DNA from 3 places in the Romboutsia lituseburensis genome. Region 3 is predicted to be linked to each of the others. Evidence: predicted binding sites of a transcription regulator. Region 3 holds the regulator's gene; each other region holds the start of a gene.
The links. The regulator HrcA, encoded in region 3, represses chaperone genes, less so after heat shock. The targets are predictions, from matches to a motif close to TTAGCACTCNNNNNNNNNGAGTGCTAA.

Region 1: NWE74_RS10555 (co-chaperone GroES) is a predicted target of HrcA. The motif match lies at 3,493-3,519, and genes of this name have one in related genera.
Region 2: clpB (ATP-dependent chaperone ClpB) is a predicted target of HrcA. The motif match lies at 5,885-5,911, and genes of this name have one in related genera.

What each region holds. Positions count from the first base shown of each region.
Region 1 is NZ_JANQBQ010000001.1:2,200,417-2,208,742, reverse strand. Features, by position in the region: gene NWE74_RS10575 (deoxynucleoside kinase) at 1-208, opposite strand, end outside; gene NWE74_RS10570 (deoxynucleoside kinase) at 210-863, opposite strand; gene NWE74_RS10565 (DNA-3-methyladenine glycosylase family protein) at 1,046-1,921, shown strand; gene cls (cardiolipin synthase) at 1,948-3,438, shown strand; gene NWE74_RS10555 (co-chaperone GroES) at 3,579-3,863, shown strand; gene groL (chaperonin GroEL) at 3,884-5,509, shown strand; gene larB (nickel pincer cofactor biosynthesis protein LarB) at 5,728-6,471, shown strand; partial or broken gene larC (nickel pincer cofactor biosynthesis protein LarC) at 6,623-7,806, shown strand; purine riboswitch at 7,853-7,954, shown strand; gene guaB (IMP dehydrogenase) at 8,183-8,326, shown strand, end outside.
Region 2 is NZ_JANQBQ010000001.1:433,267-441,592, forward strand. Features, by position in the region: gene NWE74_RS02150 (Na/Pi cotransporter family protein) at 72-1,697, shown strand; gene mscL (large-conductance mechanosensitive channel protein MscL) at 1,840-2,247, shown strand; gene ytaF (sporulation membrane protein YtaF) at 2,319-2,948, opposite strand; gene NWE74_RS02165 (L,D-transpeptidase) at 3,153-3,629, shown strand; gene NWE74_RS02170 (APC family permease) at 4,022-5,422, shown strand; gene NWE74_RS02175 (hypothetical protein) at 5,522-5,668, opposite strand; gene clpB (ATP-dependent chaperone ClpB) at 5,975-8,326, shown strand, end outside.
Region 3 is NZ_JANQBQ010000001.1:3,185,947-3,194,272, forward strand. Features, by position in the region: gene NWE74_RS15410 (hypothetical protein) at 1-239, shown strand, start outside; gene lepA (translation elongation factor 4) at 355-2,160, shown strand; gene NWE74_RS15420 (APC family permease) at 2,567-3,886, shown strand; gene hemW (radical SAM family heme chaperone HemW) at 4,134-5,276, shown strand; gene hrcA (heat-inducible transcriptional repressor HrcA) at 5,378-6,397, shown strand; gene grpE (nucleotide exchange factor GrpE) at 6,416-7,000, shown strand; gene dnaK (molecular chaperone DnaK) at 7,073-8,326, shown strand, end outside.

The DNA.
Region 1 (8,326 bases), 990 kb from region 3:
ATTGTAAATGGAATCCCCATTTTTCTTGATTGCCATAAAAATCTCCTAGGTATGGATTGCCATCAACTTTTTCAAAGTGAGTTTCAAATCCAAATTTTTCTCCAACTAATTTTGTCAAAGTAGATTTTCCAGCACCTACATTTCCCGCTACCGTGATGAATAAATCTCTATTTAATGGCTTATTACATTTATTTATTAAATTAAACATTTTAATTTCCTCCTAGGGTTTTTATAGCGTCCTCGACTTTGTTTATTATAAATTGTCTATCATCTTCATTGTTTAAGAAATCTAGTTTTGAGTTGTCTACTTCTATAACTAAAGGTTCTTTACCCATAAAATTATGTTTTATAGATAATGGATTGAAGTAATATTTATACTCTGTACTTAGTTCATGAATATAGTTTCTGTCCATCTGTCTTTCGAAACTTCTATCTCTTGTAGCGATTCTTTTCATTAAGACGTCTGTTTCAGAATTTAAGTATATTATTATATCTGGTTGAGGTAAATCATTAACAAATATATTATACATTTGCTTATATTTGTGGAATTGCATTTTATCAAGTGTTATTCCTGCGAATATAAGATTTTTAATAATATGATAGTCACTTACTACGCCATGTGATTTGTTTAATTCATTTTTTTCAATATCTTCTAATTGTTTTACTCTATTAAATAGAAAAAATGCTTCTGTTTGTAAAGCATATTCTTTAATATCAGTATAAAATTTTGATAAAAAAGGATTTTCTTCAACTATTTCTCTTAATAGAGTATAACCAAAATGTTCATTAAGAATAGTTGCAAGTGTAGTTTTTCCTACACCGATAGCTCCTTCTATAGCAATAAATACGCCGCCGTTATTCATATAAAATCACCTTCTAAAAATAATGTCTTCTGTATTTTATCAAAAAAAAAATCTTAATTCTACCCTATACTTTTAAAATTAAATTTGCATATAACAAAAACCTAATTTAATTTATGCAAAATATGGGTAAATTAAAAATATTAAATATAATATAAATATATACCCAAAAGGAGAAGTAAATAATGAAGGTTTATGAAAAAAATAATTCAGTTATATTAGAAGGAGTAGCAGATTTTGATCCAAAACATATATTTGAATGTGGGCAATGTTTTAGATGGCACAGACAAGATGATGGATCATATACAGGAGTAACTAAAGGAAAAGTTATAAATGTTAGTAAGGACAATGATAAAATTTACTTAAATAATACAAATTTAGAGGATTTTAATACTATTTGGTATAATTATTTTGATTTAGGAACAAATTACACAGAAATAAAAAATACTCTAAAAAATATGGATGAGTATTTAGATAAAGCTTGTGATTTTGGATGGGGAATAAGGATACTACAACAGGATGGATGGGAGATGCTTATATCTTTTATAATATCTTCAAATAATAGGATTCCTATGATACAAAAAGCAATAGAAAATTTATCTAGAAAGTATGGTAAATTTATAGGAGAGTATGAAGGAAAAGAATATTATGCATTTCCAACTCCAGAGGAGTTAAACAAAGCATCACAAGAAGAAATAAGAGCTTGTCAAACAGGGTTTAGAGATAAGTATATAAAAAGTACAACAGAAAGTGTAATTGAAAATAAAGAAAACATATCTGCATATACTAATTTAAGTACAGAAGAATGCATAAAAGAATTAACTAAATTTAATGGAGTCGGACCTAAAGTAGGAGATTGTATAGCTTTATTTGGGATGCAAAAGTATGATACATTCCCTGTAGATGTTTGGGTAAAGAGAGTAATGCAAGAGTTTTACGTAGAAGAAGATATGAGTTTACCTAAGATAAGAAAATATGCAATTGATAAATTTGGAGATTTGGCTGGATTTGCACAACAATATTTATTCTATTATGCAAGGGAATTAGGTATAGGCAGATAAAATCAAAATAAGAAGAGGGATTAGCCATGAGTATTGGAGGATTTTTGTTTTTAAGTTACCTAGTAATATCCTATGTGGCTGGAGCGATAATATCCATGTCTATTATACTTGAGAATAGAGACCCTGCTAGAACAGTCACGTGGTTGCTAATATTTATATTACTTCCTGGTATTGGGTTGGTAATGTATGCTGTATTTGGAAGAAACATAAGAAAAAGGAAATTGTTTAAAACTCAGAAATTAGCAAATAGTATAAAAGAAGAAAAATTATTTGAAAACCTAAAAGAAATAGAAGAATTGGTAGAAATAGAACAAGACTGTATAAAGCAAAGCAAATTATTACATGAAGATAAAGATGAAAACACTAAAAAAAGGGTAATAAGTCTTTTATTAAATACAGGAATGTTCCCGTTTACAACGAATAATAAAATAGATGTATATATTGATGGAATTCAAAAGTTTGAAAATCTTATAAAAGATATAAAGGAAGCAAAAGAACATATACATTTAGAATATTTTATTATTAAGGATAGTGATATTGGTAGGAAGATTAAAGATTTGCTAATTGAAAAAGCTAAGGAAGGCGTAAAAATAAGAATTCTATATGATGATGTAGGTTGTTGGAGATTTTGGTTTCATAGAAAGTATTTTAATGAAATGAAAAAGAATGGAATAGAAATTCAACCGTTTTTACCTGCGAAGTTTCCTGTAATAGGAGGCAAACTGAATTATAGAAACCATAGAAAAATAGTTGTAATAGATGGAAAAATAGGATATACAGGCGGAATTAATATAGGAGACGAGTATGTAGGTAAAAATAAAAAATTTGGATATTGGAGAGATACGCATATTCGTATAGAGGGAACATCAGTCTATATGCTACAGATGGTTTTCTTAATAGATTGGTACTATACAACAAGAGATGTAATTATGGTAAAAAAATACTTCCCTAAAATGGAATATTGTGGGGATAGTATGGTTCAAGTTGTAGCGAGCGGCCCGGATAGTGATTGGGAAGCTATTCATTATGCCTATTTTTCTGCCATATGTCAGGCAAAAAAGAATATATATATTGAAACACCTTATTTTATACCAGATGAAAGTATTTTAAGAGCATTAAAAAGTGCGGCTTTAAGTGGAGTAGATGTAAGAATTATATTCCCTAAAATAGCTGATCATAAAATAGTAAACAGTGCATCTTATTCATATTTTGATGATATATTAAGATCAGGAGGTAAGGTATATTTATATACTAAAGGGTTTATACATTCTAAGATTGTTATAATTGATGATAAGATAGCATCTACTGGTTCAGCTAATATGGATTTAAGAAGTTTTATGCTAAACTTTGAGATAAATGCATTTATATATGATAAAAAAGTAGTAGAAATAATGACCAAAGATTTCTTTGATGATTTGGACAATAGTGAGGAGATAAAAGACGCTGATTTTAGCAAGAGAAATTTCGCTATAAAGGTGAAGGAATCAATAGCTAGATTATTTTCTCCTATATTATAAATATTTAATAAAAACTATTGAAAAATTTATATATTTAGTATACTATAATAATTGTTAGCACTCTAGTTAAGAGAGTGATAAAATTATTATGGTATATATTTTTTTACATACAAAATACAATTCATTAGGAGGGAAAAATTATGAAAATAAGACCATTAGCTGATAGAGTAGTTATAAAAAAATTAGAAGCTGAAGAAAAAACTGCAAGTGGAATAGTATTACCAGGGGCAGCTAAGGAACAACCTCAAATGGCAGAAGTTGTAGAAGTAGGACCAGGTGGAGTTGTAGATGGAAAAGAGATAGCTATGGAGCTTAAAGTTGGAGATAAAGTGATATTCCAGAAATATGCAGGAACAGAAGTTAAAATAGAAGGTAAAGAGTATACAATATTAAGACAAAATGAAATATTAGCTGTAATAGAATAAATATTTAGGAGGGGATAAAAATGGCTAAAGAAATAAAATTTGGGCAAGATTCAAGAAGATCTTTAGAAAATGGCGTAAATAAATTAGCTGATACAGTAAAAGTTACATTAGGACCTAAGGGAAGAAATGTTATATTAGATAAAAAATTTGGTGCACCTCTTATAACAAATGATGGTGTTACAATAGCTAAAGAAATAGAGTTAGAAGATAGATTTGAAAATATGGGAGCTCAATTAGTTAAAGAAGTTGCTACTAAAACTAATGATGTTGCTGGTGATGGTACTACTACTGCTACAGTTTTAGCTCAAGCTATAATAAGAGAAGGGTTAAAGAATGTAACAGCAGGAGCAAACCCTGTTTTACTTAGAAGAGGTATACAAAAAGCTGTTGAAGTTGCAGTTGAAGAATTAAAAAGTCAATCAAGAGTAATAGAAGATAAAGAATCTATATCTAATGTTGCTTCAATATCAGCAGGTGATGATGAAGTAGGTAAATTAATAGCAGAAGCTATGGAAATAGTAGGTAAAGATGGAGTTATAACAGTTGAAGAATCTAAAACAATGCATACTGAATTAGATGCAGTAGAAGGTATGCAATTTGATAGAGGATTTGTGTCTGCTTACATGGTAACAGATGTTGATAAAATGGAAGCTGTTTTAAATGATCCATATATATTAATAACTGATAGAAAAATATCAAATATACAAGATATATTACCAGTGCTTGAACAAATAGTTCAACAAGGTAAGAAATTATTAATAATAGCTGAAGATGTAGATGGAGAAGCATTATCTACATTAGTTGTTAATAAGTTAAGAGGAACATTTGAAGTTGTTGCTGTTAAAGCTCCAGGATTTGGAGATAGAAGAAAAGCAATGCTTGAAGATATAGCAACACTTACAGGTGGAACTGTAGTATCAGAAGAATTAGGATATGATTTAAAAGAAACTGATGTAACTATGTTAGGTAGAGCTAGCTCTGTTAAGGTAACTAAAGAAAATACTACAATAGTAGATGGATTTGGAGATAAGGCTGCAATAGAAAACAGAGTTAACCAAATAAAACATCAAGTAGAAGAAACTACTTCTGAATTTGATAAAGAAAAGTTAATGGAAAGATTAGCTAAACTTGCTGGTGGAGTAGCTGTAATAAAAGTTGGAGCTGCTACAGAAGTTGAAATGAAAGAAAGAAAATTAAGAATAGAAGATGCACTTAATGCTACAAGAGCAGCTGTTGAAGAAGGTATAGTTGCTGGTGGAGGTACTGCATTAGTAAGTGTAATACCAGCACTAGATAAGTTAGTAGAAGAGCTTGAAGGTGAAGTTAAGATAGGTGCTAAAATAATAAGAAAATCATTAGAAGAGCCTCTAAGACAAATAGCTATAAATACAGGTCTTGAGGGAGCTGTTATAATACAAAAAGTTATGTCTGAAGATCCTGAGATTGGATTTGATGCATTTAATGAAAAATACGTAAATATGATAGAAGCTGGTATAGTTGACCCAACTAAGGTTACTAGAACAGCATTACAAAATGCAGCATCTATAGCTGGAGTATTCTTAACAACAGAAGCTGCAGTTGCAGATCTTCCAAGTAAAGAAGATGCAATGCCAGGAATGGGTGCAGGAATGCCAGGGATGATGTAATCTATACTATTAAAAAAAGAGTAACGACAGTTACTCTTTTTTTACGCATATAAATACTAACTATTATTTAAGTATAGTTTAAAGAAATTATGAATGCTTGACGTATGTATATTTTAAATCTTACAAGTATTTAAATATGAATATATATATTTATAGTTTAAAATAGATATTAGATGATAAAACTTTTATAAATTATATAAGTAAAAGAGAGGGATACAATGGATATTAGGCGTTTATTAGAGCGAGTAAAGGATAATGATTTAGATATTAATCAAGCCATGGATCAGCTAAAAAATTTTATGTATGAAGATTTAGGATATGCTAATATAGATCATCATAGAGAAATAAGAAATGGATATCCTGAGGTTATATACTGTGAAGGAAAAAGTGATGAGCATATATTGGGAATAATAGAAAAGATGAATAAAAAAGGGTCTAATATATTAGGGACAAGATGTAAAAAAGAAACATACGATAAAGTTAAACAGATTTATAATCATGCAGAATACGAAGAATTATCAAAAATTATAAAAATACAAAATAAAGAGATTATAAATCGCGGGAAAGGTAAAGTTTTAGTTATAACAGGGGGCACTTCGGATATACCAGTTGCAGATGAGGCATACTATACAGCTAAATTTTTAGGAAATGAAGTAGTAAAATTATATGATGTAGGAGTGGCAGGTATACATAGACTATTAAATCGTTTACCTATAATTCAGGAAGCTAGAGTTATTATAGCGGTAGCAGGTATGGAGGGTGCTTTACCTAGCGTAGTAGGGGGATTAGTAGATGTTCCTGTGATAGCAGTACCTACTTCAGTTGGCTATGGAGCTAATTTTGGAGGACTATCGGCTCTTCTAACAATGTTAAATAGTTGTGCATCAGGGATATCTGTTGTTAATATAGATAATGGGTTTGGTGCTGGATATTTAGCGTCTATGATAAATAAATTAAAGTAAATAAATTTTATTTATAAAATAAAATTTGTACAGTAAATAAATTGAAATTATATAAATATATATATACAAAGGTGAATTTGTGGGAATACACTTAATTTACCATGTTCAAATTAAACAAAATATATAAAGACAAATATCTAAGGAGATAAATATGGAACAAAGGATACTTTATTTTGATGTAGTCAATGGGATTTCTGGAGATATGACTTTAGCTACATTATTAGATTTAGGAGTTCCAAAGGAACTTTTTTTAGAAGAAATAAAAAAGCTAAGCATTAAAGACGAGTTTGAAATTTTAATAACACAAAAAAATGAAAGTGGGATATTAGGAACTAATGTAGAGGTAGTTGCTAAAGAGTCTAATGCTCATAGACATCTGATAGATGTGTTTGATATTATTGATAAAAGTGGCTTGAATGAAAACGTTAAGATCATGTCCAAAAACATATTTATGACTATAGGAGAAGCAGAATCAAAAGTTCATGGAACTACTATAGATAAAATACATTTTCATGAAGTAGGGGCTATTGACTCCATAATTGATATAGTAGGAGCATGCATATTAATAGACTTATTATGTATAGATAAAATATACGCTAATACTATTCCGGTTGGATCTGGATTTGTTAAATGTGATCATGGAATAATGCCAGTTCCTGCACCTGCTACTGCTGAAATTTTAAAAGGTGTTCCTATAAAATTAAATACAGTAAAGGGCGAGTGTACAACACCTACAGGGGCAGCTATACTAAAAACACTATGTGATGAATTTGTAGATACTTTAGAGTTTGAAGTAAAACAAATTGGATACGGAATAGGACGAAAACAATTTGAAATACCAAATATGCTAAGAACTATCTTAGGCATAAAAAAAAAGAAGAATTTATATATGAAATAAGTGCAAATATTGATGATATGTCTTCAGAGGTATATTCATACCTGTATGAACAAATACTCGAAGAAGGTGCATTAGATATATATACAGAAAGTATATATATGAAAAAAAATAGACCTGCGATAAAGCTATCAATTTTATGTGAAGAAAGGAATTTGCAAAAATTTGTAGAATTATTACTAAAAGAAACAACTACTTTTGGAGTGAGATATCATAAGTACAATAGAGTGGTTTTAAAAAGGCAATTTTCAAAGATAAATACTCCATACGGTGATGTAAAAGTTAAATTAGGGTATTATGACGGAAAACTTATAAAAGTGACTCCAGAATACGAAGAATGCAAAAAAATTGCAAAATTCAACAAAATCTCATTGAATCAGCTACTATATAAAATAAATCATGTGATAAATGAAGAATTTAATATAAACTTATTGACATAATAAATATTTTTTGATAAATTAAGATTTAACTTAAAGAAATCATTTATTAATTATACAATATATCACTCGTATATACTCGGAAATAAGGTCTGAGAGTTTCTACCGAGATACCGTAAATATCTTGACTATGAGTGAAATTATTATTAGCAGAATATCGGATAAAGTAAACGCCTAGGCTGATAAGAAATCCCTAGAAGTTGGCTAGAAAGTAGAAGATATTTTGGAAGCCTGTATAGTAATTTCACTTTTATGAGAATAATATGGAAGTTACTATACAGGTTTTTTTGTACCATAATTAAAGACGAACAAATATAAAAAAAATAAAATTAACATTCGTATAATTTGATAAAAACTAACAAGGGAAGGGAGATCTACAATGGCAACTATTTTAAAAGAAGGCTTAACTTTTGATGATGTTTTATTAATTCCTCAAAAATCGGAGGTATTACCAAAGGATGTTAGTACAGAAACGTACTTAACAAAAACTATAAAACTAAATATTCCTCTAATGAGTGCAGGA
Region 2 (8,326 bases), 2.8 Mb from region 3:
AATGAATTTGTACTAATAAATAAGAAAATTTAAAAAATTACATATGCATATCTTAAGGAGGAAACAAGAAAGTGGAAATAGCAATTAACTTAATGGGAGGTCTTGGACTTTTCCTGTATGGTATGAACCTTATGGGAGATGGACTTCAAAAGTCAGCAGGAGCTAAACTAAGAAGGATAATCGAACTTTTAACAAGTAATGTTTTAATGGGGGTTATAGTTGGTGCTTTAGTTACAGCAATTATACAAAGTAGTAGTGCTACTACAGTAATGGTTGTTGGATTTGTTAATGCCGGAATTATGACTTTACCACAGGCAATAGGGGTTATAATGGGTGCGAATATAGGTACAACTATAACAGCACAGCTAGTTTCTCTTAATTTAGTAGGTCTTGCACCAGTTGCACTAGGTATAGGTATAATACTTTATTTATTCTCATCTAAGCCAAAAGTTAAAAATATGGCTGAGATATTAATAGGATTTGGTATATTATTCACTGGTATGGACTTTATGAAGGATGCAGTTAAGCCTTTAACTGAATTTGAAGGGTTTACTATGGCTTTAAGTACGTTAGGTCAAAATCCAATACTTGGTATATTATTAGGGTTTGGTATAACAGCAATAGTTCAAAGTTCAAGTGCTTCAATGGGTATGCTACTTGCAGTTGCATCAACAGGAGCAATAAGTTTGGGAGCAGCATTACCTATATTATATGGAGAAAATATAGGTACTTGTGTAACTTCATTAATATCTAGTATAGGTGCTAGTAAAAATGCTAGAAGAGCAGCAACAATGCACTTAATATTTAATATTATAGGAACTATGGTATTTATGCTGTTATTAACTAAGCCAATAACTATGATGGTAACACATTTAGACCCAACAGATGTAAGTAGACAAATAGCGAATTCACATACGTTATTTAATATAATAAATGTTATTATATTACTTCCATTCTCTAAGTTCATAGTAAAACTTACTATGAAGCTTGTACCTGAGAGAGAAGATGAAATTGAAGATAGAAAAACAGTTAAGTATATAGATGAAAGAATGATGGAAACTCCATCAATCGCACTATCAAATACTGTTAAAGAAACTTTAAGAATGGGTGACAAGGCTAAAAAAGCTTTAATTAACTCAATGGAAGGTTTATTTGAAGGCTCAAATTCGAAGGTTAAAAAAGCATTTGAAGAAGAATCAAAAGTTAACTTATTACAAAAGACTATATTAAATTACTTATTGAAATTATCTAAAACTTCTTTAAGTAATGAGTCTAGAGAAACTGTTGATGAGCTATTCAATACAGTAAATGATATAGAAAGAATCGGTGATCATGCTGAAAATATAGCAGAATTAGCCGAAATTATATTAGAAAAAGACTTAAATTTATCTAAAGAAGGTAAAGATGAGTTAGTTCAAATGTACAATAAAGTTGTAGATGCATATTCTGCTGCATTAGAATCTATGGAAAATAATGATATAGACTTAGCTTGCAAGGTAATAAAGATGGAAGAGCAAGTTGATGTTATGGAAAAAGTATGTCGTGAAAATCATATGAGAAGATTAAGTGAAAACTTATGTACTATAGATAATGGAGTTGTGTATTTAGATATAATATCTAATTTAGAAAGAATTTCTGACCACTCTGTAAATATAGCACAGCAGGTTATAAAGTCTAGGAATAAAAATATAGCATAATATATATACAGTATCTATGGTAAGCTAACTATTAGGTACTGTATTTTTTATATAAAAGTTATATTTTAAATTAAACATTTAAAATAAGGATAAACTAACTATAAGAATTTTTTACGAAAAGATAGAAAGAAGGTAAATATATTTGAAAAATTTAACCAAAGAATTTAAACAATTTGCAATTAAAGGAAATGTCATTGATTTGGCAATAGGGGTTGTTGTAGGAGGAGCTTTCTCAAAAATAGTTACATCTTTAGTAAATGATTTAATTATGCCATTTGTAGGTATATTAACAGGAGGTATAAATTTCTCAGAATACAAAGTAGTATTGAGAGAAGGAGTAGGTAATACACCTCCTATAACTTTAAATATAGGTAGTTTTGTACAGGCTACTGTAGATTTTTTTATAATAGCATTTGCAATATTTATGTTTATTAGAATAATAAATAAATTAAGGATAAAAAAAGTAGAGGAAGCTGTCACGGTTGAAGAAAAAACTTCAGAAGAAGTACTGCTACTTAGAGATATAAAAGAGCTATTGCAAAGCAAATAAGTTAATAAATTTAAAGCTAAAAAAGGTACCTTTAAAATAAAGGGTACCTTTTTTAGTTTTAAACATGTAATTTAAAATTTAAAGTATCTCATAAGGGCTAATAATATAAGAATAGCTCCGGACAGCCAAGAAAGATTCACATCTACTTTTTCAACAAACTTGCTACCCATATAAGAACCTATTATTAAAGAAGAAATTCCAACTATTAATGAAAGTAAAATAACCTCTAAGTAACGAACACTTCCTAAGCTACTACCAAAGCCAACGGCGAGACTATCAAGTGAAAGTGCTACAGCTAAATAAAAAGCTTCTTTACCAGTTAATATTTTTGATTTATCATAATCCGCTTTAGTTTCATTTGCATAAATTTCAAGAACGAATTTAAAATCAAAAACTTTAAAGGTTAAAGGAACTTCTGAATTTGAAAATTTGTGTATATATGTTTTAAAAAATGATTCAAATAATCTGTATGTCCCAAGTACCATTAATAATGAAAAGCTAATTAAAGATGCTACATTAGGAGACAGAAAATCCTTTAATATAGATCCTAAAAAAAGAGAGATAGCTAAAAAAGAAGTACATACCCCATTTATGATTAAAGCAGAAGAAAATGGAATTTTTATCTTGTCAGTTCCATAAGCAATACTAGCTACAAATGTATCAATAGATAGAGATAAAACTAGAAGAAAAGATTGTAGCATGATGACACCCCCTAATTTGAAAACTACTACTATAGTATTATAGATGCTTATTTTTTGTACCTAGAAACAATTAAATAATTTATTTAATTGTTTTTCTTAAATACATAGATAAATATTTTACTTAAATATTTAGTCAGAATTGTTCATTTTATTTTAAGTATACTCATAAATAAAAATATATATATTTCGGTGAGGTGATGGCTTATGGAATCTAATGGTGTTAGATTAAATAAGAATACTAATTTAGATTATACTAATTTTAATAAAGACATGTCTGATTTTGCAAATAAAAATAATATAAATAGCAAAACTGATTATTTAATAATAACATCTACAAAAAATAAATATACATATATATTTGAAAAAAACAAAGAAGCATGGGATATGTTATATAAATGGAGCTGTACCGTTGGAAAGAATTCTACACCAACGATAAGTGGAGTATTTTTTGTAGGTATAAAGTATCCTGCAATTGGAGATGAAAATAGCTCTGTCAAGTATGCAACTAATATAACTGATGAGTATTATTATCATTCTATCATATATAATGAAACAGGACTTAGCATAAAAGATGATAGGTTGGGTGTTGCTATAAGTCATGGATGCATAAGGCTAGCAACAAGTAGTGCGAAATGGATTTATGAAAATGTTCGTGAAGAAAGTACTATAATAATCTACTAACTATTTTAAAAAGGTATAAACTATTAAGTTTATACCTTTTTTATAATAAATTAAATAAAAATATAAAAGGTTAAATAATAAAATTATTTAATATGAAAAATAAATCAAATGTCCATAGACGTTATTTACATAAAAATTTTTCGTTACATAAAGTTTAACATATGTTAAAAAAAATTAATTTTGTTAAAATTACGTTTATTTTAGTGAAAAATATAAATTATTTTGTTGAACAATTAGGTGTTTAGTAAAAATATGACGTATTGCGCCGTTAAAAAAAGTTACTTTTTTGCCATAATGTTACTATAATAACTTTAAGAATATATTTAAAAGTAAAAAAATTCACACAAAACTAAATATATTTTAAATTTAAACCTAGAAGGGGAGTAGTAAGTATGAAAATGGATTTTTTTAGAAAGAAGACAGTTGCAGATTTCAAAGAAACTTCTGAAAATAGCGGTCTTAAAAAAAATCTAAGAGCATTTGATTTAGCTTTATTAGGAATTGGATCTGTTGTAGGAACTGGTGTATTTGTAGCCACAGGACAAGGAGCAATGATGGCTGGACCGGCAGTTATAATATCATTTATAATAGCAGCTGTAACAAGTGCTCTATGTGCACTAACCTATGCGGAACTTTCAACAATGTTTCCAGTATCAGGAAGTACCTATTCTTATTCATATGTAGCATTTGGAGAAATTGTTGCTTGGATTATAGGATGGAATTTAATGTTAACTTATTTAGTATCAGGAGCTGCAGTTGCATCGGGATGGTCTGGAACTTTAGTAGGTATGTTAAATGCTTATGGGATTGTTTTACCAGAAGCACTTACAAAATCAATTTTAGCAGGTGGATTTATTGACTTACCAGCAGTATTAATAACTTGTTTTATAACTTGGTTACTTTATGTAGGGGTATCTGAAAGTGCAAAAGTAAACAATATTATTGTTGGAATTAAGGTTTTCGTTATTTTACTGTTTATATTCCTAGGGCTTACTCATATTAAACCTCAAAACTATATACCATTTTCACCATATGGAATGGGTGGAATAATGTCAGCGACAGCAGTAATATTTTTTGCATATATAGGATTTGACGCAGTATCAACAGCAGCGGAAGAAACTAAGAACCCTAAAAGAGATGTACCAATAGGTTTATTAATTTGTTTAATTACAGTAGTTATTTTATATATAGGGGTAGCATTAGCTCTTACTGGTATGATACCTTTTAAATCTATAAATGTAATGAATGCTATACCTGATGCATTATCTCAAATTGGTATAAATTGGGGATCTACTCTTGTAGCAACAGGTGCAGTTATAGGTATGATATCTACTTTATTAGTTACATTATATGGTCAAGTAAGAATATTTATGGCTATGTCAAGAGATGGGTTACTTCCTAAAGCATTTGCATCTATAAATAAAAAGCATGGTACACCTGCAACTTGTACGTTAATAACAGGAATAGTAACTTGTATAATAGCAGGATTTTTCCCTCTAACTGTAATTATAGACTTATGTAATATAGGAACATTATTTGCTTTCATAGCTGTATCAGCAGGTATAATAGTTTTAAGGAAAACGATGCCAAACGTAGAGAGGAAATTTAGATGCCCATGGGTACCTATTATTCCTTTATTTGCAATAGGTTTCTGTTTATATATAACACTTAGTATACCTTTAGTTACTTGGATAAGATTTGTAGTGTGGATTTTGGTTGGAGTTACGGTTTATTTCTTATATGGAGCTAAGCATAGTAGGTTGAACAAAAATAATGCCCATGTTGAAGAATAGATAATAGATATTTCATTTATATAAAGAAATATTAAAATAGGAACATAGTATAGCGGTATATAGTATTCAATATATCACTATACTGTGTTCCTTTATTTATTAATAAATATATTCATATTCTTCTACTTCAATAAGACCTTTGCTATCTAAAAACTGTTCTTCAAAATTTAATATAACTTCTATTAGCTCATGTGAAATACTTAATCCTTTTTTTCTACATTTATTATACAGATATAACTGATCCATTCATATATGAGACTTCTTTTATTTATACATTATTACGTAACATATATATTATAATTATTATTTTATCAATTAAATTTAATTTTTATTATGTATAAATAGAAGCATTTGGAGCATGTTGGAATATACTAGCAAATTTTGATGAAATTAGTTTATATAAATTTTTTAGATATTATTGACAATTGATGAATATAGGTATATATTTTAATTAATAAATTATTAGCACTCGATATAATAGAGTGCTAATAATTAAGGGATAGAATAAAATTAATTAATATATATAAAATAATGTAATGGAGGGATTTTAGAATGGATATAGAAAAAATGACAGTAAGAGTACAAAAAAGCTTAAATGATGCTTATAGTATAGCCGTAAAAAATCATAATCAACAAGTAGATGTAATTCATCTTTTAAGCGCTCTCGTAAATCAAGAAGATGGACTTATACCAAATATACTTGAAAAAATGAATGTATCTGTACCATCTTTAAATAATAGTATAAATATAGAACTTAATAAACTACCGCAAATACATGGAGAAGGTATAAGCTCACAAGGAGTAACAGCTACTAGAAAAATCAATGAAATACTAATAAAAGCAGAAGAAATCTCAAAGGAATTTAAAGATTCCTATATAAGTGTAGAACATGTTATGCTTGCAATAATAGAAATGGAATCTAATACTAGTTTAGGGAAAATATTAAGACAATACAATATAAATAAGAATGATTTCTTAAATGTATTATCAAGTGTTAGAGGAAGTCAAAGAGTTGAATCTCAAGATCCAGAAGGAACATATGAAGTATTAGCTCGTTTTGGAACTAATTTAGTTGAATTAGCAAAAAAGAATAAATTAGATCCAGTAATAGGAAGAGATGAAGAAATACGAAGAGTCGTAAGAATCCTATCAAGAAGAACTAAAAACAATCCAGTTCTTATTGGAGAGCCTGGTGTTGGTAAAACTGCGATAGTTGAAGGACTAGCAGAAAGAATAGTTAGAGGAGATGTACCAGAAGGACTAAAAGACAAAATAATATTTTCACTAGATATGGGATCTTTAATTGCAGGAGCTAAATATAGAGGTGAATTTGAAGAGAGATTAAAAGCAGTACTAAAAGAAGTCCAAGCGTCAGAAGGAAAAATAATATTATTTATAGATGAAATACACACTATAGTTGGTGCAGGAAAAACTGATGGTGCTATGGATGCAGGTAACCTAATAAAACCATTACTTGCAAGAGGAGAATTAAATTGTATAGGTGCAACTACATTTGATGAGTATAGACAGTATATAGAAAAAGATAAAGCGCTTGAAAGACGTTTCCAACCTGTTATAGCAGAAGAACCTAGCGTAAGTGATACAGTTTCAATACTTAGAGGTCTTAAAGAAAGATTTGAAATACATCATGGTATTAGAATACATGATAGCGCAATAGTTGCAGCAGCTAAACTTTCTGATAGATATATACAAGATAGATTTTTACCAGACAAAGCTATCGATTTGATAGATGAAGCTGGAGCTATGATCAGAAGTGAAATTGACTCTCTTCCGACGGAATTAGATACAGTTAGAAGGAAATTATTTACACTTGAAACAGAAAGAGAAGCTTTATTAAAAGAAAATGACGAAAAAAGTAAACAAAGACTTGAAAAACTAGGAAAAGAGTTAGCAGAATTAAAATCTAAGAATGATGAAATGACTGCTAAATATGAAAAAGAAAAAAGTCAAATATTAGAGATAAGAAACCTAAAAGCACAGCTAGATGAAGCTAAAGGTAACGTAGAAAAATATGAAAGAGAATATGACTTTAATAAAGCGGCGGAAGTGAAGTATGGTATAATACCAAAGCTTGAAGAACAAATAAAAGATCATGAATTAAAAATTAAAGAAAGTTACGAAAACGCATTATTAAAAGAAGAAGTTACAGAAAATGAAATATCAGAAATTGTAGCTAAATGGACTGGAATACCTGTTACTAAGCTTGTTGAAGGAGAAAGAGAAAAATTATTAAAATTAGAGGATGAGCTTCATAAAAGGGTAATAGGTCAAGATGAAGCAGTAACAGCTGTGAGTAACGCTGTTATACGTGCTCGTGCAGGGCTTAAAGATGAAAATAAACCAATCGGGTCATTTATATTCTTAGGACCTACAGGAGTAGGTAAAACTGAGCTTGCTAAAACTTTAGCTAACAATTTATTTGACAGCGAAGAAAATATTATAAGAATAGATATGTCAGAATACATGGAAAAACATGCAGTTTCTAGACTTATAGGACCTCCTCCGGGATATGTAGGATATGAAGAAGGAGGACAATTAACAGAGGCAGTAAGAAGACATCCTTATTCAGTAATACTATTTGATGAGATAGAGAAAGCTCATGAAGATGTGTTTAATATATTTTTGCAAATATTAGATGATGGAAGACTTACTGATAATAAAGGCAAAACAGTAGATTTTAAAAATACACTTATAATAATGACTTCAAATATAGGTAGCTCATATTTATTAGAATTTGGAGAAGATATAACTAATGAATCAAAACAATTAGTAATGGATGAAATGAAGAGAAGATTTAAGCCAGAATTCTTAAATAGAGTTGATGATATAATAATGTTTAAACCATTAAATAAAGAAGGTATTAAGCAAATAATAGATATATTT
Region 3 (8,326 bases):
TACAAAAAAAAAATAAACGGAAAAAATGGAGATTTATAACCAAAGTACTATTTATTTTGTTAATGAGCATAAATTTATGTATTTGTATAATTATAGTTGATCAAAATGCAAAAGCTATGCTAGGAGAAGATGTCTACCAAATAGAGCCTATTATAAAAGAAATGAGATCATTTATAGAAGACAAAGTGGGATATCTAGATAATATTACCAAAGAATTAATGTCTCAGATAAACAAATAATATTAAAAATAAGACTTATTAAAAAGATAAGTCTTATTTTTTGTCCATGTTATTTACATAAAAGAGGATATATTATAAAATAAAAGTTATGATAATAATAAAGGAGGAATTTAGGGTGGACAGCAAACAAAGCAGAACTAGGAATTTTAGTATAATAGCGCATATAGATCACGGTAAGTCTACCTTAGCGGATAGATTAATACAAAAAACAGGACTTGTTAGTGATAGAGACATGAAAGCTCAATTATTAGATAATATGGATCTTGAGAGAGAAAGAGGAATCACTATTAAGCTTCAAAATATAAGATTAGTTTATAATGCTAAGGATGGAAATGAATATTACTTAAACCTTATAGATACGCCAGGTCACGTAGATTTTACATATGAGGTATCAAGAAGTTTAGCAGCATGTGAAGGTGCTTTATTAGTAGTAGATGCAGCGCAAGGTGTTGAAGCACAAACTTTAGCGAATGTTTATTTAGCATTAGATCAAGATTTAGAAATATTACCAGTTATAAATAAAATAGACCTTCCAAGTGCTAGACCTGATGAAATAAAAACAGAAATAGAAGATATAATAGGTATTGATGCAAGTGAAGCACCTCTTGTATCTGCTAAAAGCGGCTTAAATATAGAAGATGTATTAGAAACGATAGTTAAGAAAGTTCCTGCCCCACAAGGTGATAAGGAAGCTCCATTAAAGGCTCTAATATTTGATTCTTATTACGATGCATATAAAGGTGTTGTAGCTTATGTTAGAGTGTTTGAAGGTACTGTTAAAAAAGGTATGACAATAAAAATGATGAATACTAACAAAAAGTTCGAAGTAACTGAAGTTGGTGTTATGGCCCCAGGTCAAACTGAGCTTGATGGACTTTATGCTGGTGATGTTGGATACATAGCAGCGAGTATAAAGGATATAAGAAGTTGTCAAGTTGGAGATACAATAACGGATGCAGATAATCCAACAGAAATACCTATGCCAGGATACAAAAAGGCTACACCAATGGTTTATTGTGGTATATACCCAGGCGAAGGTGAAAAATATGAAAATGTAAGAGACGCGCTTGAAAAATTACAGGTAAATGATGCAGCTCTTGAGTTTGAAGCAGAAACATCAGCAGCATTAGGATTTGGATTTAGATGTGGATTCTTAGGTTTACTTCATATGGAAATAATTCAAGAAAGATTAGAAAGAGAGTTTAATCTTGATATTATAACAACTGCACCATCTGTTATATATAAAGTTACAAAGACTGATGGAGAACTTGTAATGATACAAAATCCTGCAAACTTGCCAGAGGTATCTGAAATAAAACAAATAGAAGAGCCTATAGTTAAAGGAGATATAATAGTTCCTAAGGATTATGTAGGTATAGTTATGGAGCTTTGCCAAGAAAGACGTGGAAACATGATAAACATGGAGTACATAGATGAAAAAAGAGTTATGCTTCACTATGATTTACCACTGAATGAAGTTGTTTATGACTTCTTTGATGCATTAAAATCAAGAACTAGAGGGTATGGTTCTCTAGATTATGAAATGAAAGGATATGTTCCTTCAACTCTTGTGAAGCTTGATATATTAATAAATAAAGAACAGGTAGATGCACTTAGCTTTATAGTACATGAAACTAGAGCATATCCTAGAGGAAAATCAATGTGCGAGAAGTTAAAGAATGAGATACCAAGACATCAATTCCCTGTGCCAATACAAGCTGCTGTTGGTAATAAGGTAGTGGCTAGAGAAACTATAAGTGCACTTAGAAAAGACGTTCTTGCTAAGTGTTATGGTGGAGATATATCTCGTAAGAAGAAACTTCTTGAAAAGCAAAAAGAAGGTAAAAAACGTATGAGACAAGTTGGATCTGTAGAAGTTCCTCAAAAGGCGTTTATGTCGGTATTAAAATTAGATGAATAATTTATTAAAAATTAATAAATTTTATTTTAGCTCATAGAATTAAATTCTATGAGCTTTTTTAGATTTAAGATAATTATTATACTTAAAAATTTGTGGTTAAATTTTAGATTTAAGTAAAATTTATGTTAACTAGATAATAAAATATATTGATTATATAGGTAAAATCTACTATTAAAAATATAATTTATATAATTCCAATTAGTTAACTTACTCTTAACACTGAAAATTTAAGTTTCATGCTATAGTCAAAATATGGAAAATTATTTAGGATAGATATCTATTAAAACATTTTATACATAATTTTCATGAAAAATGTCATTTTTAATAAATACATAAAACTTGGGAATAATAAATATCAAATAAATACAAAATTGTATGCATTTATACAGTAGTAAGGAGGAAATATATGAGCAATCAACTTAAAAAGACTCTAGGATTATCTGCAGCTCTTTCTACAGTAGTTGGTATGGTTATAGGATCTGGAGTGTTTTTTAAACCTCAAGCTATCTATACAGCTACAAATGGAGCTCCAGGTCTTGGAATAATAGCATGGGTTTTAGGTGGAATTATAACTATCACAGCAGGTCTTACAGCAGCAGAAGTTTCAGCTGCAATTCCAAGAACTGGAGGTATGATGGTTTATATTGAGGAAATCTATGGGCAAAAACTAGGTTTTTTAACTGGATGGATGCAAACTGTACTTTTTTTTCCAGGAACAGTAGCAGCTTTAGCTGTAATATTTGCTCAACAAGTAGCAGAGTTACTAGGATATTTACCTAGTGATATGATGGTTGTTTTACCCGTGGCAATTGGAATTATATTATTTATAGCTTTATTAAATACGATAGGTTCCTCTTTAGGAGGAACAATACAAACAATTGCAACTATAGGTAAACTAGTGCCTTTAATATTAATAATTATATTTGGATTTATAAAAGGAAATGGAAATCCAATAATTACTCCTATGGTTGGACAAGGAAAAACTGTTGCAGGTGCATTAGGACAAGTTTTAATAGCAACTTTATTTGCATATGATGGATGGATAAATGTTGGAGCTATAGCAGGTGAAATGAAAAATCCAGGTAAGGATTTACCGAGAGCTATAGTTGGAGGCTTATCTGTAGTTATGGCAGTTTATATAGTAATAAATTTAGCATATTTATGGGTAGCGCCAGCATCAGAATTAGCCACAGCCACAGCACCAGCAGCATTAGTTGCTCAAAGAGTGTTTGGATCTGTTGGAGGAAAATTAATAACTATAGGTATATTAATATCTGTATTTGGTGCATTAAATGGATATTTACTTACTGGTCCAAGAGTTCCTTATACTTTGGCTAAACAAGGAACGCTTCCAGGTAGTAAAACTTTTTCAAAGCTAAATAAAGGTGGTGTACCAGCTAATGCTATTTGGTTACTAGCAGTATTAGCATCCTTATATGCTCTTTCTGGTCAATTTAATCTTTTGACAGACTTAACAGTATTTACTATATGGGTATTTTATGTATTTACTTTTGTAGGTGTAATAAAGTTAAGAAAAGATAGACCACAGCTAAATAGACCTTATAAAGTTCCTCTATATCCAATAATACCTTTAATAGCTATAACTGGAGGTCTAATTGTTATAGTAAATCAATTGATTACAGCGACTATGATAGCTTTAGGAGGAATAATAATAACATTGATAGGTATACCTGTTTACTCAGTTACAAGTAAAAATGTAAAATAGAAAATTATAATAAAAATCTCTACTCTTTTAAGAATAGAGATTTTTTTAATATAAACATTAAATAGTAATAAATTAAATTTTTTATTATGCAAGTATTAATAAAGGTTAAATTGCAAAAAATATATTTTAGACAAATAAATAAAGTTTAAATAGAATCTTATATTATTTATATTTACCTATGGTATAAAATGGGTAATTAATATAAGATAAAATATAGAAACTTTTAAAATTTAAGAGAGGTAAATGAATGTTAGGACTTTATATACATATACCATTTTGTATAAGTAAATGTAATTATTGTGATTTTAACTCATGTAAGTTAGATTTTGATATGAAAAAAAGGTATTTAGATGATTTAGAAATAGAAATGAAATTGTATAATGATGATATTAAAAAAAATAATCTAGAAAATGAGATTACTAGTATATTTATAGGAGGTGGAACTCCAAGTATATTAAGTAGTAGTGAAATAAAAAGACTATTTAATTCAATAAAAAATAATTTTAATGTGAAAAAAGAAGCAGAAATAACTATGGAATGTAACCCAGGTACATTGACTAAAGAAAAATTAATTACTATGAAAGATGTAGGCGTAAACCGACTAAGCATTGGCTTACAAGCTGTTCAAGATTATCATTTAAAATCTATAGGTAGAATACACAGCTATGATGAGTTTGAAAAAAATTATAAGGAAGCTATAGATGTTGGATTTAATAATATAAATGTAGATTTAATGTATGCTCTTCCAAATCACAAATTTGAAGATTGGCAAGAAAGTTTGAAAAAAATAGTGAAATTAAATCCTTCTCATATATCAGCATATTCATTAATTTTAGAAGAAGGTACAAAATTATATGATATGTATGAAAATAATGAATTTGAAGTTATAGATGAAGATACAGATATTAATATGTATAATTATACAATAAATTATTTAAAAGAAAATGGATATAACCAGTATGAAATATCTAATTATTCAAAGTCACGTTTTGAATGTGAACATAATATATTATATTGGAAATGTGAACATTATATAGGTTTAGGACCAGGGGCATCAGGTTATATTGAAAATTATAGATATAATAATGTTGAAAGTCTGGATGAATACCATAATAAATTAAGCGAAAATAAAAAACCTATATCTAATTTAGAGAAATTGAGTATAGAAGATAAAATACAAGAAAAAATATTTATGGGATTAAGAATGAATGAAGGAATCAAGTTTGATGATTTTAGAAAAGAATTTAAAATAGAGTTTAAGGAAAAATATAGAAAACAAATGGACGATTTAAAGGCAAAAAAGCTTATAAATGAAAGTATAACTGGGATTAGCCTCACTCAAAAAGGAAGAGAAATATCAAATAGCGTGTTTATAGAATTTATAAATTAATCCAAAAGTGTTGACAAAGATAAAATATAATGATATATAATATATATAATCTTTTTAGCACTCGGATATAGTGAGTGCTAACAGCGTGGAGGTAATATAGTATGGAACTAAATGAAAGAAAATTAAAAATCCTCAAGGCTATAGTTAAAGATTATATAGAGACAGCTGAAGCTGTAGGATCAAGGACTATATCTAAAAAACATGATTTAGGTGTTAGTGCTGCTACTATAAGAAATGAAATGGCTGACCTTGAAGAACTTGGTTACCTTGTTCAGCCTCACACTTCTGCTGGTAGAGTTCCAACTGAAAAAGGATATAAACTTTATGTTGATTCACTTATGAGTCAGTGTGAATTAAGTAAGGAAGAAAAGTGCTTAATAGAACAATGTGTAAAAGATAATGTGGATCATATAAAGGATTTAATTCATGAAACTTCTAAGCTGTTATCTCAGCTTACTAACTATACAACGGTAGCTGTGACTAAAAGTTTAGTAAATCAGAGTGTTATCAAACATATACAGTTAGTTGAGATGAGTGATAATAAAATCTTGCTAATAGTTGTAACAGACCAAGGTGATATAAAAAATGCAAACCTTGTAACAAATGTTTATTTAGAGCAATCTAAACTAAACTTAATTTCAGATAATCTTACAAGAAAACTTGCAGGAAAAAGCATAACTGATTTAGATGAAAGGTTAATTGCATTTATAAAATATGAAATAAGTGAATATTCGGCGCTTATAGATGAGTTAATAAGTGCTTTGAATTTTGAAACATCAGAAGATGATCTTTTAGTTTCTTTAAGTGGAGCAACTAATATATTTAGTTATCCAGAATTTAATGACATATTGAAAGCAAAATCTTTCTTAAATATGCTAGAAAAGAAAGAAACAATAGCAAGTATGGTCAGGGCTAAGGGAATTCAAAAAGATAATATTAACATAATTATAGGTAGTGATAATGATTGTGAGCTAGCACAAGATTGTAGTGTAGTTACTGCAACCTATAATATAAGTAATGATTTAGTAGGTAAGATAAGCTTTATAGGGCCTACAAGGATGGATTATGCTAGGATATCAGCAATTATGAATTACATGAGCTTATTGTTTAGCAAAAAATAAATTAAGGGGTGTAATGTCTTGCAAGAAAATAACATAGAAAAAGAAGAATTAAAAGAAGAAATAGATAATTCAGCTGAAGAAACAGTTGAACAAGAAGAAACAAAAGAAGAAACAAAAGAAGAAACTAACTGTGATGATAATGTTACTGACATAAATGAAAAGTTAGAAGAAAAAAATTTACAAGATGAAATAGACAAAGTAAATGATCAATATCAAAGGCTTCAAGCTGAATATGCAAACTATAGAAGAAGAACTCAACAAGAAAAAGAAACTATAGGTTTATTTGCAAATGAAAAAATACTAAATGACTTAATACCAGTTATAGATAGTATGGAAAGAGCTTTAGAAGCTTGTGACGATAAAGAAGACTCTATGTATAAAGGCATAGACTTAGTATACAAGCAATTACAAGATACTTTAAATAAATTTGGTGTAGAAGAAATAGATGCTTTAGACCAAGAATTTGATCCAAACTTACACTTAGCTGTAATGCAAGAAGTTATAGATGGAGTAGAAGCTAATAAAGTAGTAATGGTACTTCAAAAAGGATACAAATTAGGAAGTAAAGTATTAAGAGCTAGTATGGTTAAAGTTTCTTGTTAATAAAACTTTATACAAAATACAATATAAAAATAACTTTAAAATTAATATAAAATAATTTAGGAGGAATCAATCATGGGAAAAATAATAGGTATAGATTTAGGAACAACTAACTCTTGTGTTGCAGTATTAGAAGGTGGAGAACCACAAATAATAACAAACTCAGAAGGTATGAGAACAACTCCATCAGTAGTAGCTTTTACTAAAGATGGTGATAGAATAGTAGGAGAGCCTGCAAAAAGACAAGCAGTTACAAATGCTGATAAAACAATAATATCAATAAAAACTCATATGGGAACAGATTACAAAGTAGATATAGATGGTAAAGGGTATACTCCACAAGAAATATCTGCTATAACATTACAAAAATTAAAGGCAGATGCTGAAAGTTACTTAGGTCAACCTGTAACAGAAGCTGTTATAACAGTTCCAGCTTACTTTACAGATGCTCAAAGACAAGCAACTAAAGATGCTGGTAGAATAGCAGGACTTGACGTTAAGAGAATAATAAATGAGCCAACAGCTGCTGCGCTTGCATACGGAATGGATAAATTAGATCAAGATAAGAAAATATTAGTATTCGACTTAGGTGGAGGTACATTTGACGTTTCTTTACTTGAAATCGGAGATGGAACTTTCGAAGTTTTAGCTACAGCTGGTAACAACAGATTAGGTGGAGATGACTTTGACCAAGTATTAATAGACTACTTAGCTGATGAATTCAAAAAAGCTGAAGGTGTAGATTTAAGAAATGATAAAATGGCTCTTCAAAGATTAAAAGAAGCTGCTGAAAAGGCTAAAAAAGAGTTATCATCAACAATGACAACTAACGTAAACTTACCTTTCATAACAGCTACAGCTGAAGGACCAAAACACTTAACAATAGATATATCAAGAGCTAAATTTGATGAATTAACTTCTCATTTAGTAGAAAAAACTATGGAACCAACTAGAAGAGCATTACAAGATGCTGGTTTATCTACATCTGATATAGATGATGTATTATTAGTTGGTGGTTCAACTAGAATACCAGCAGTTCAAGAAGCTGTTAAGAAATTCATAGGAAAAGAACCTCATAAAGGAATAAATCCAGATGAATGTGTTGCAGCAGGTGCTGCTATACAAGCTGGTGTATTAACTGGAGAAGTTAATGATTTATTACTTCTTGATGTTACTCCATTATCATTAGGAATAGAAACTATGGGTAACGTAATGACTAAGATAATAGAAAGAAATACAACTATACCAACTAAGAAATCTCAAGTATTCTCAACTGCTGCTGACAACCAAACTGCTGTTGATATACATGTATTACAAGGTGAAAGAAGT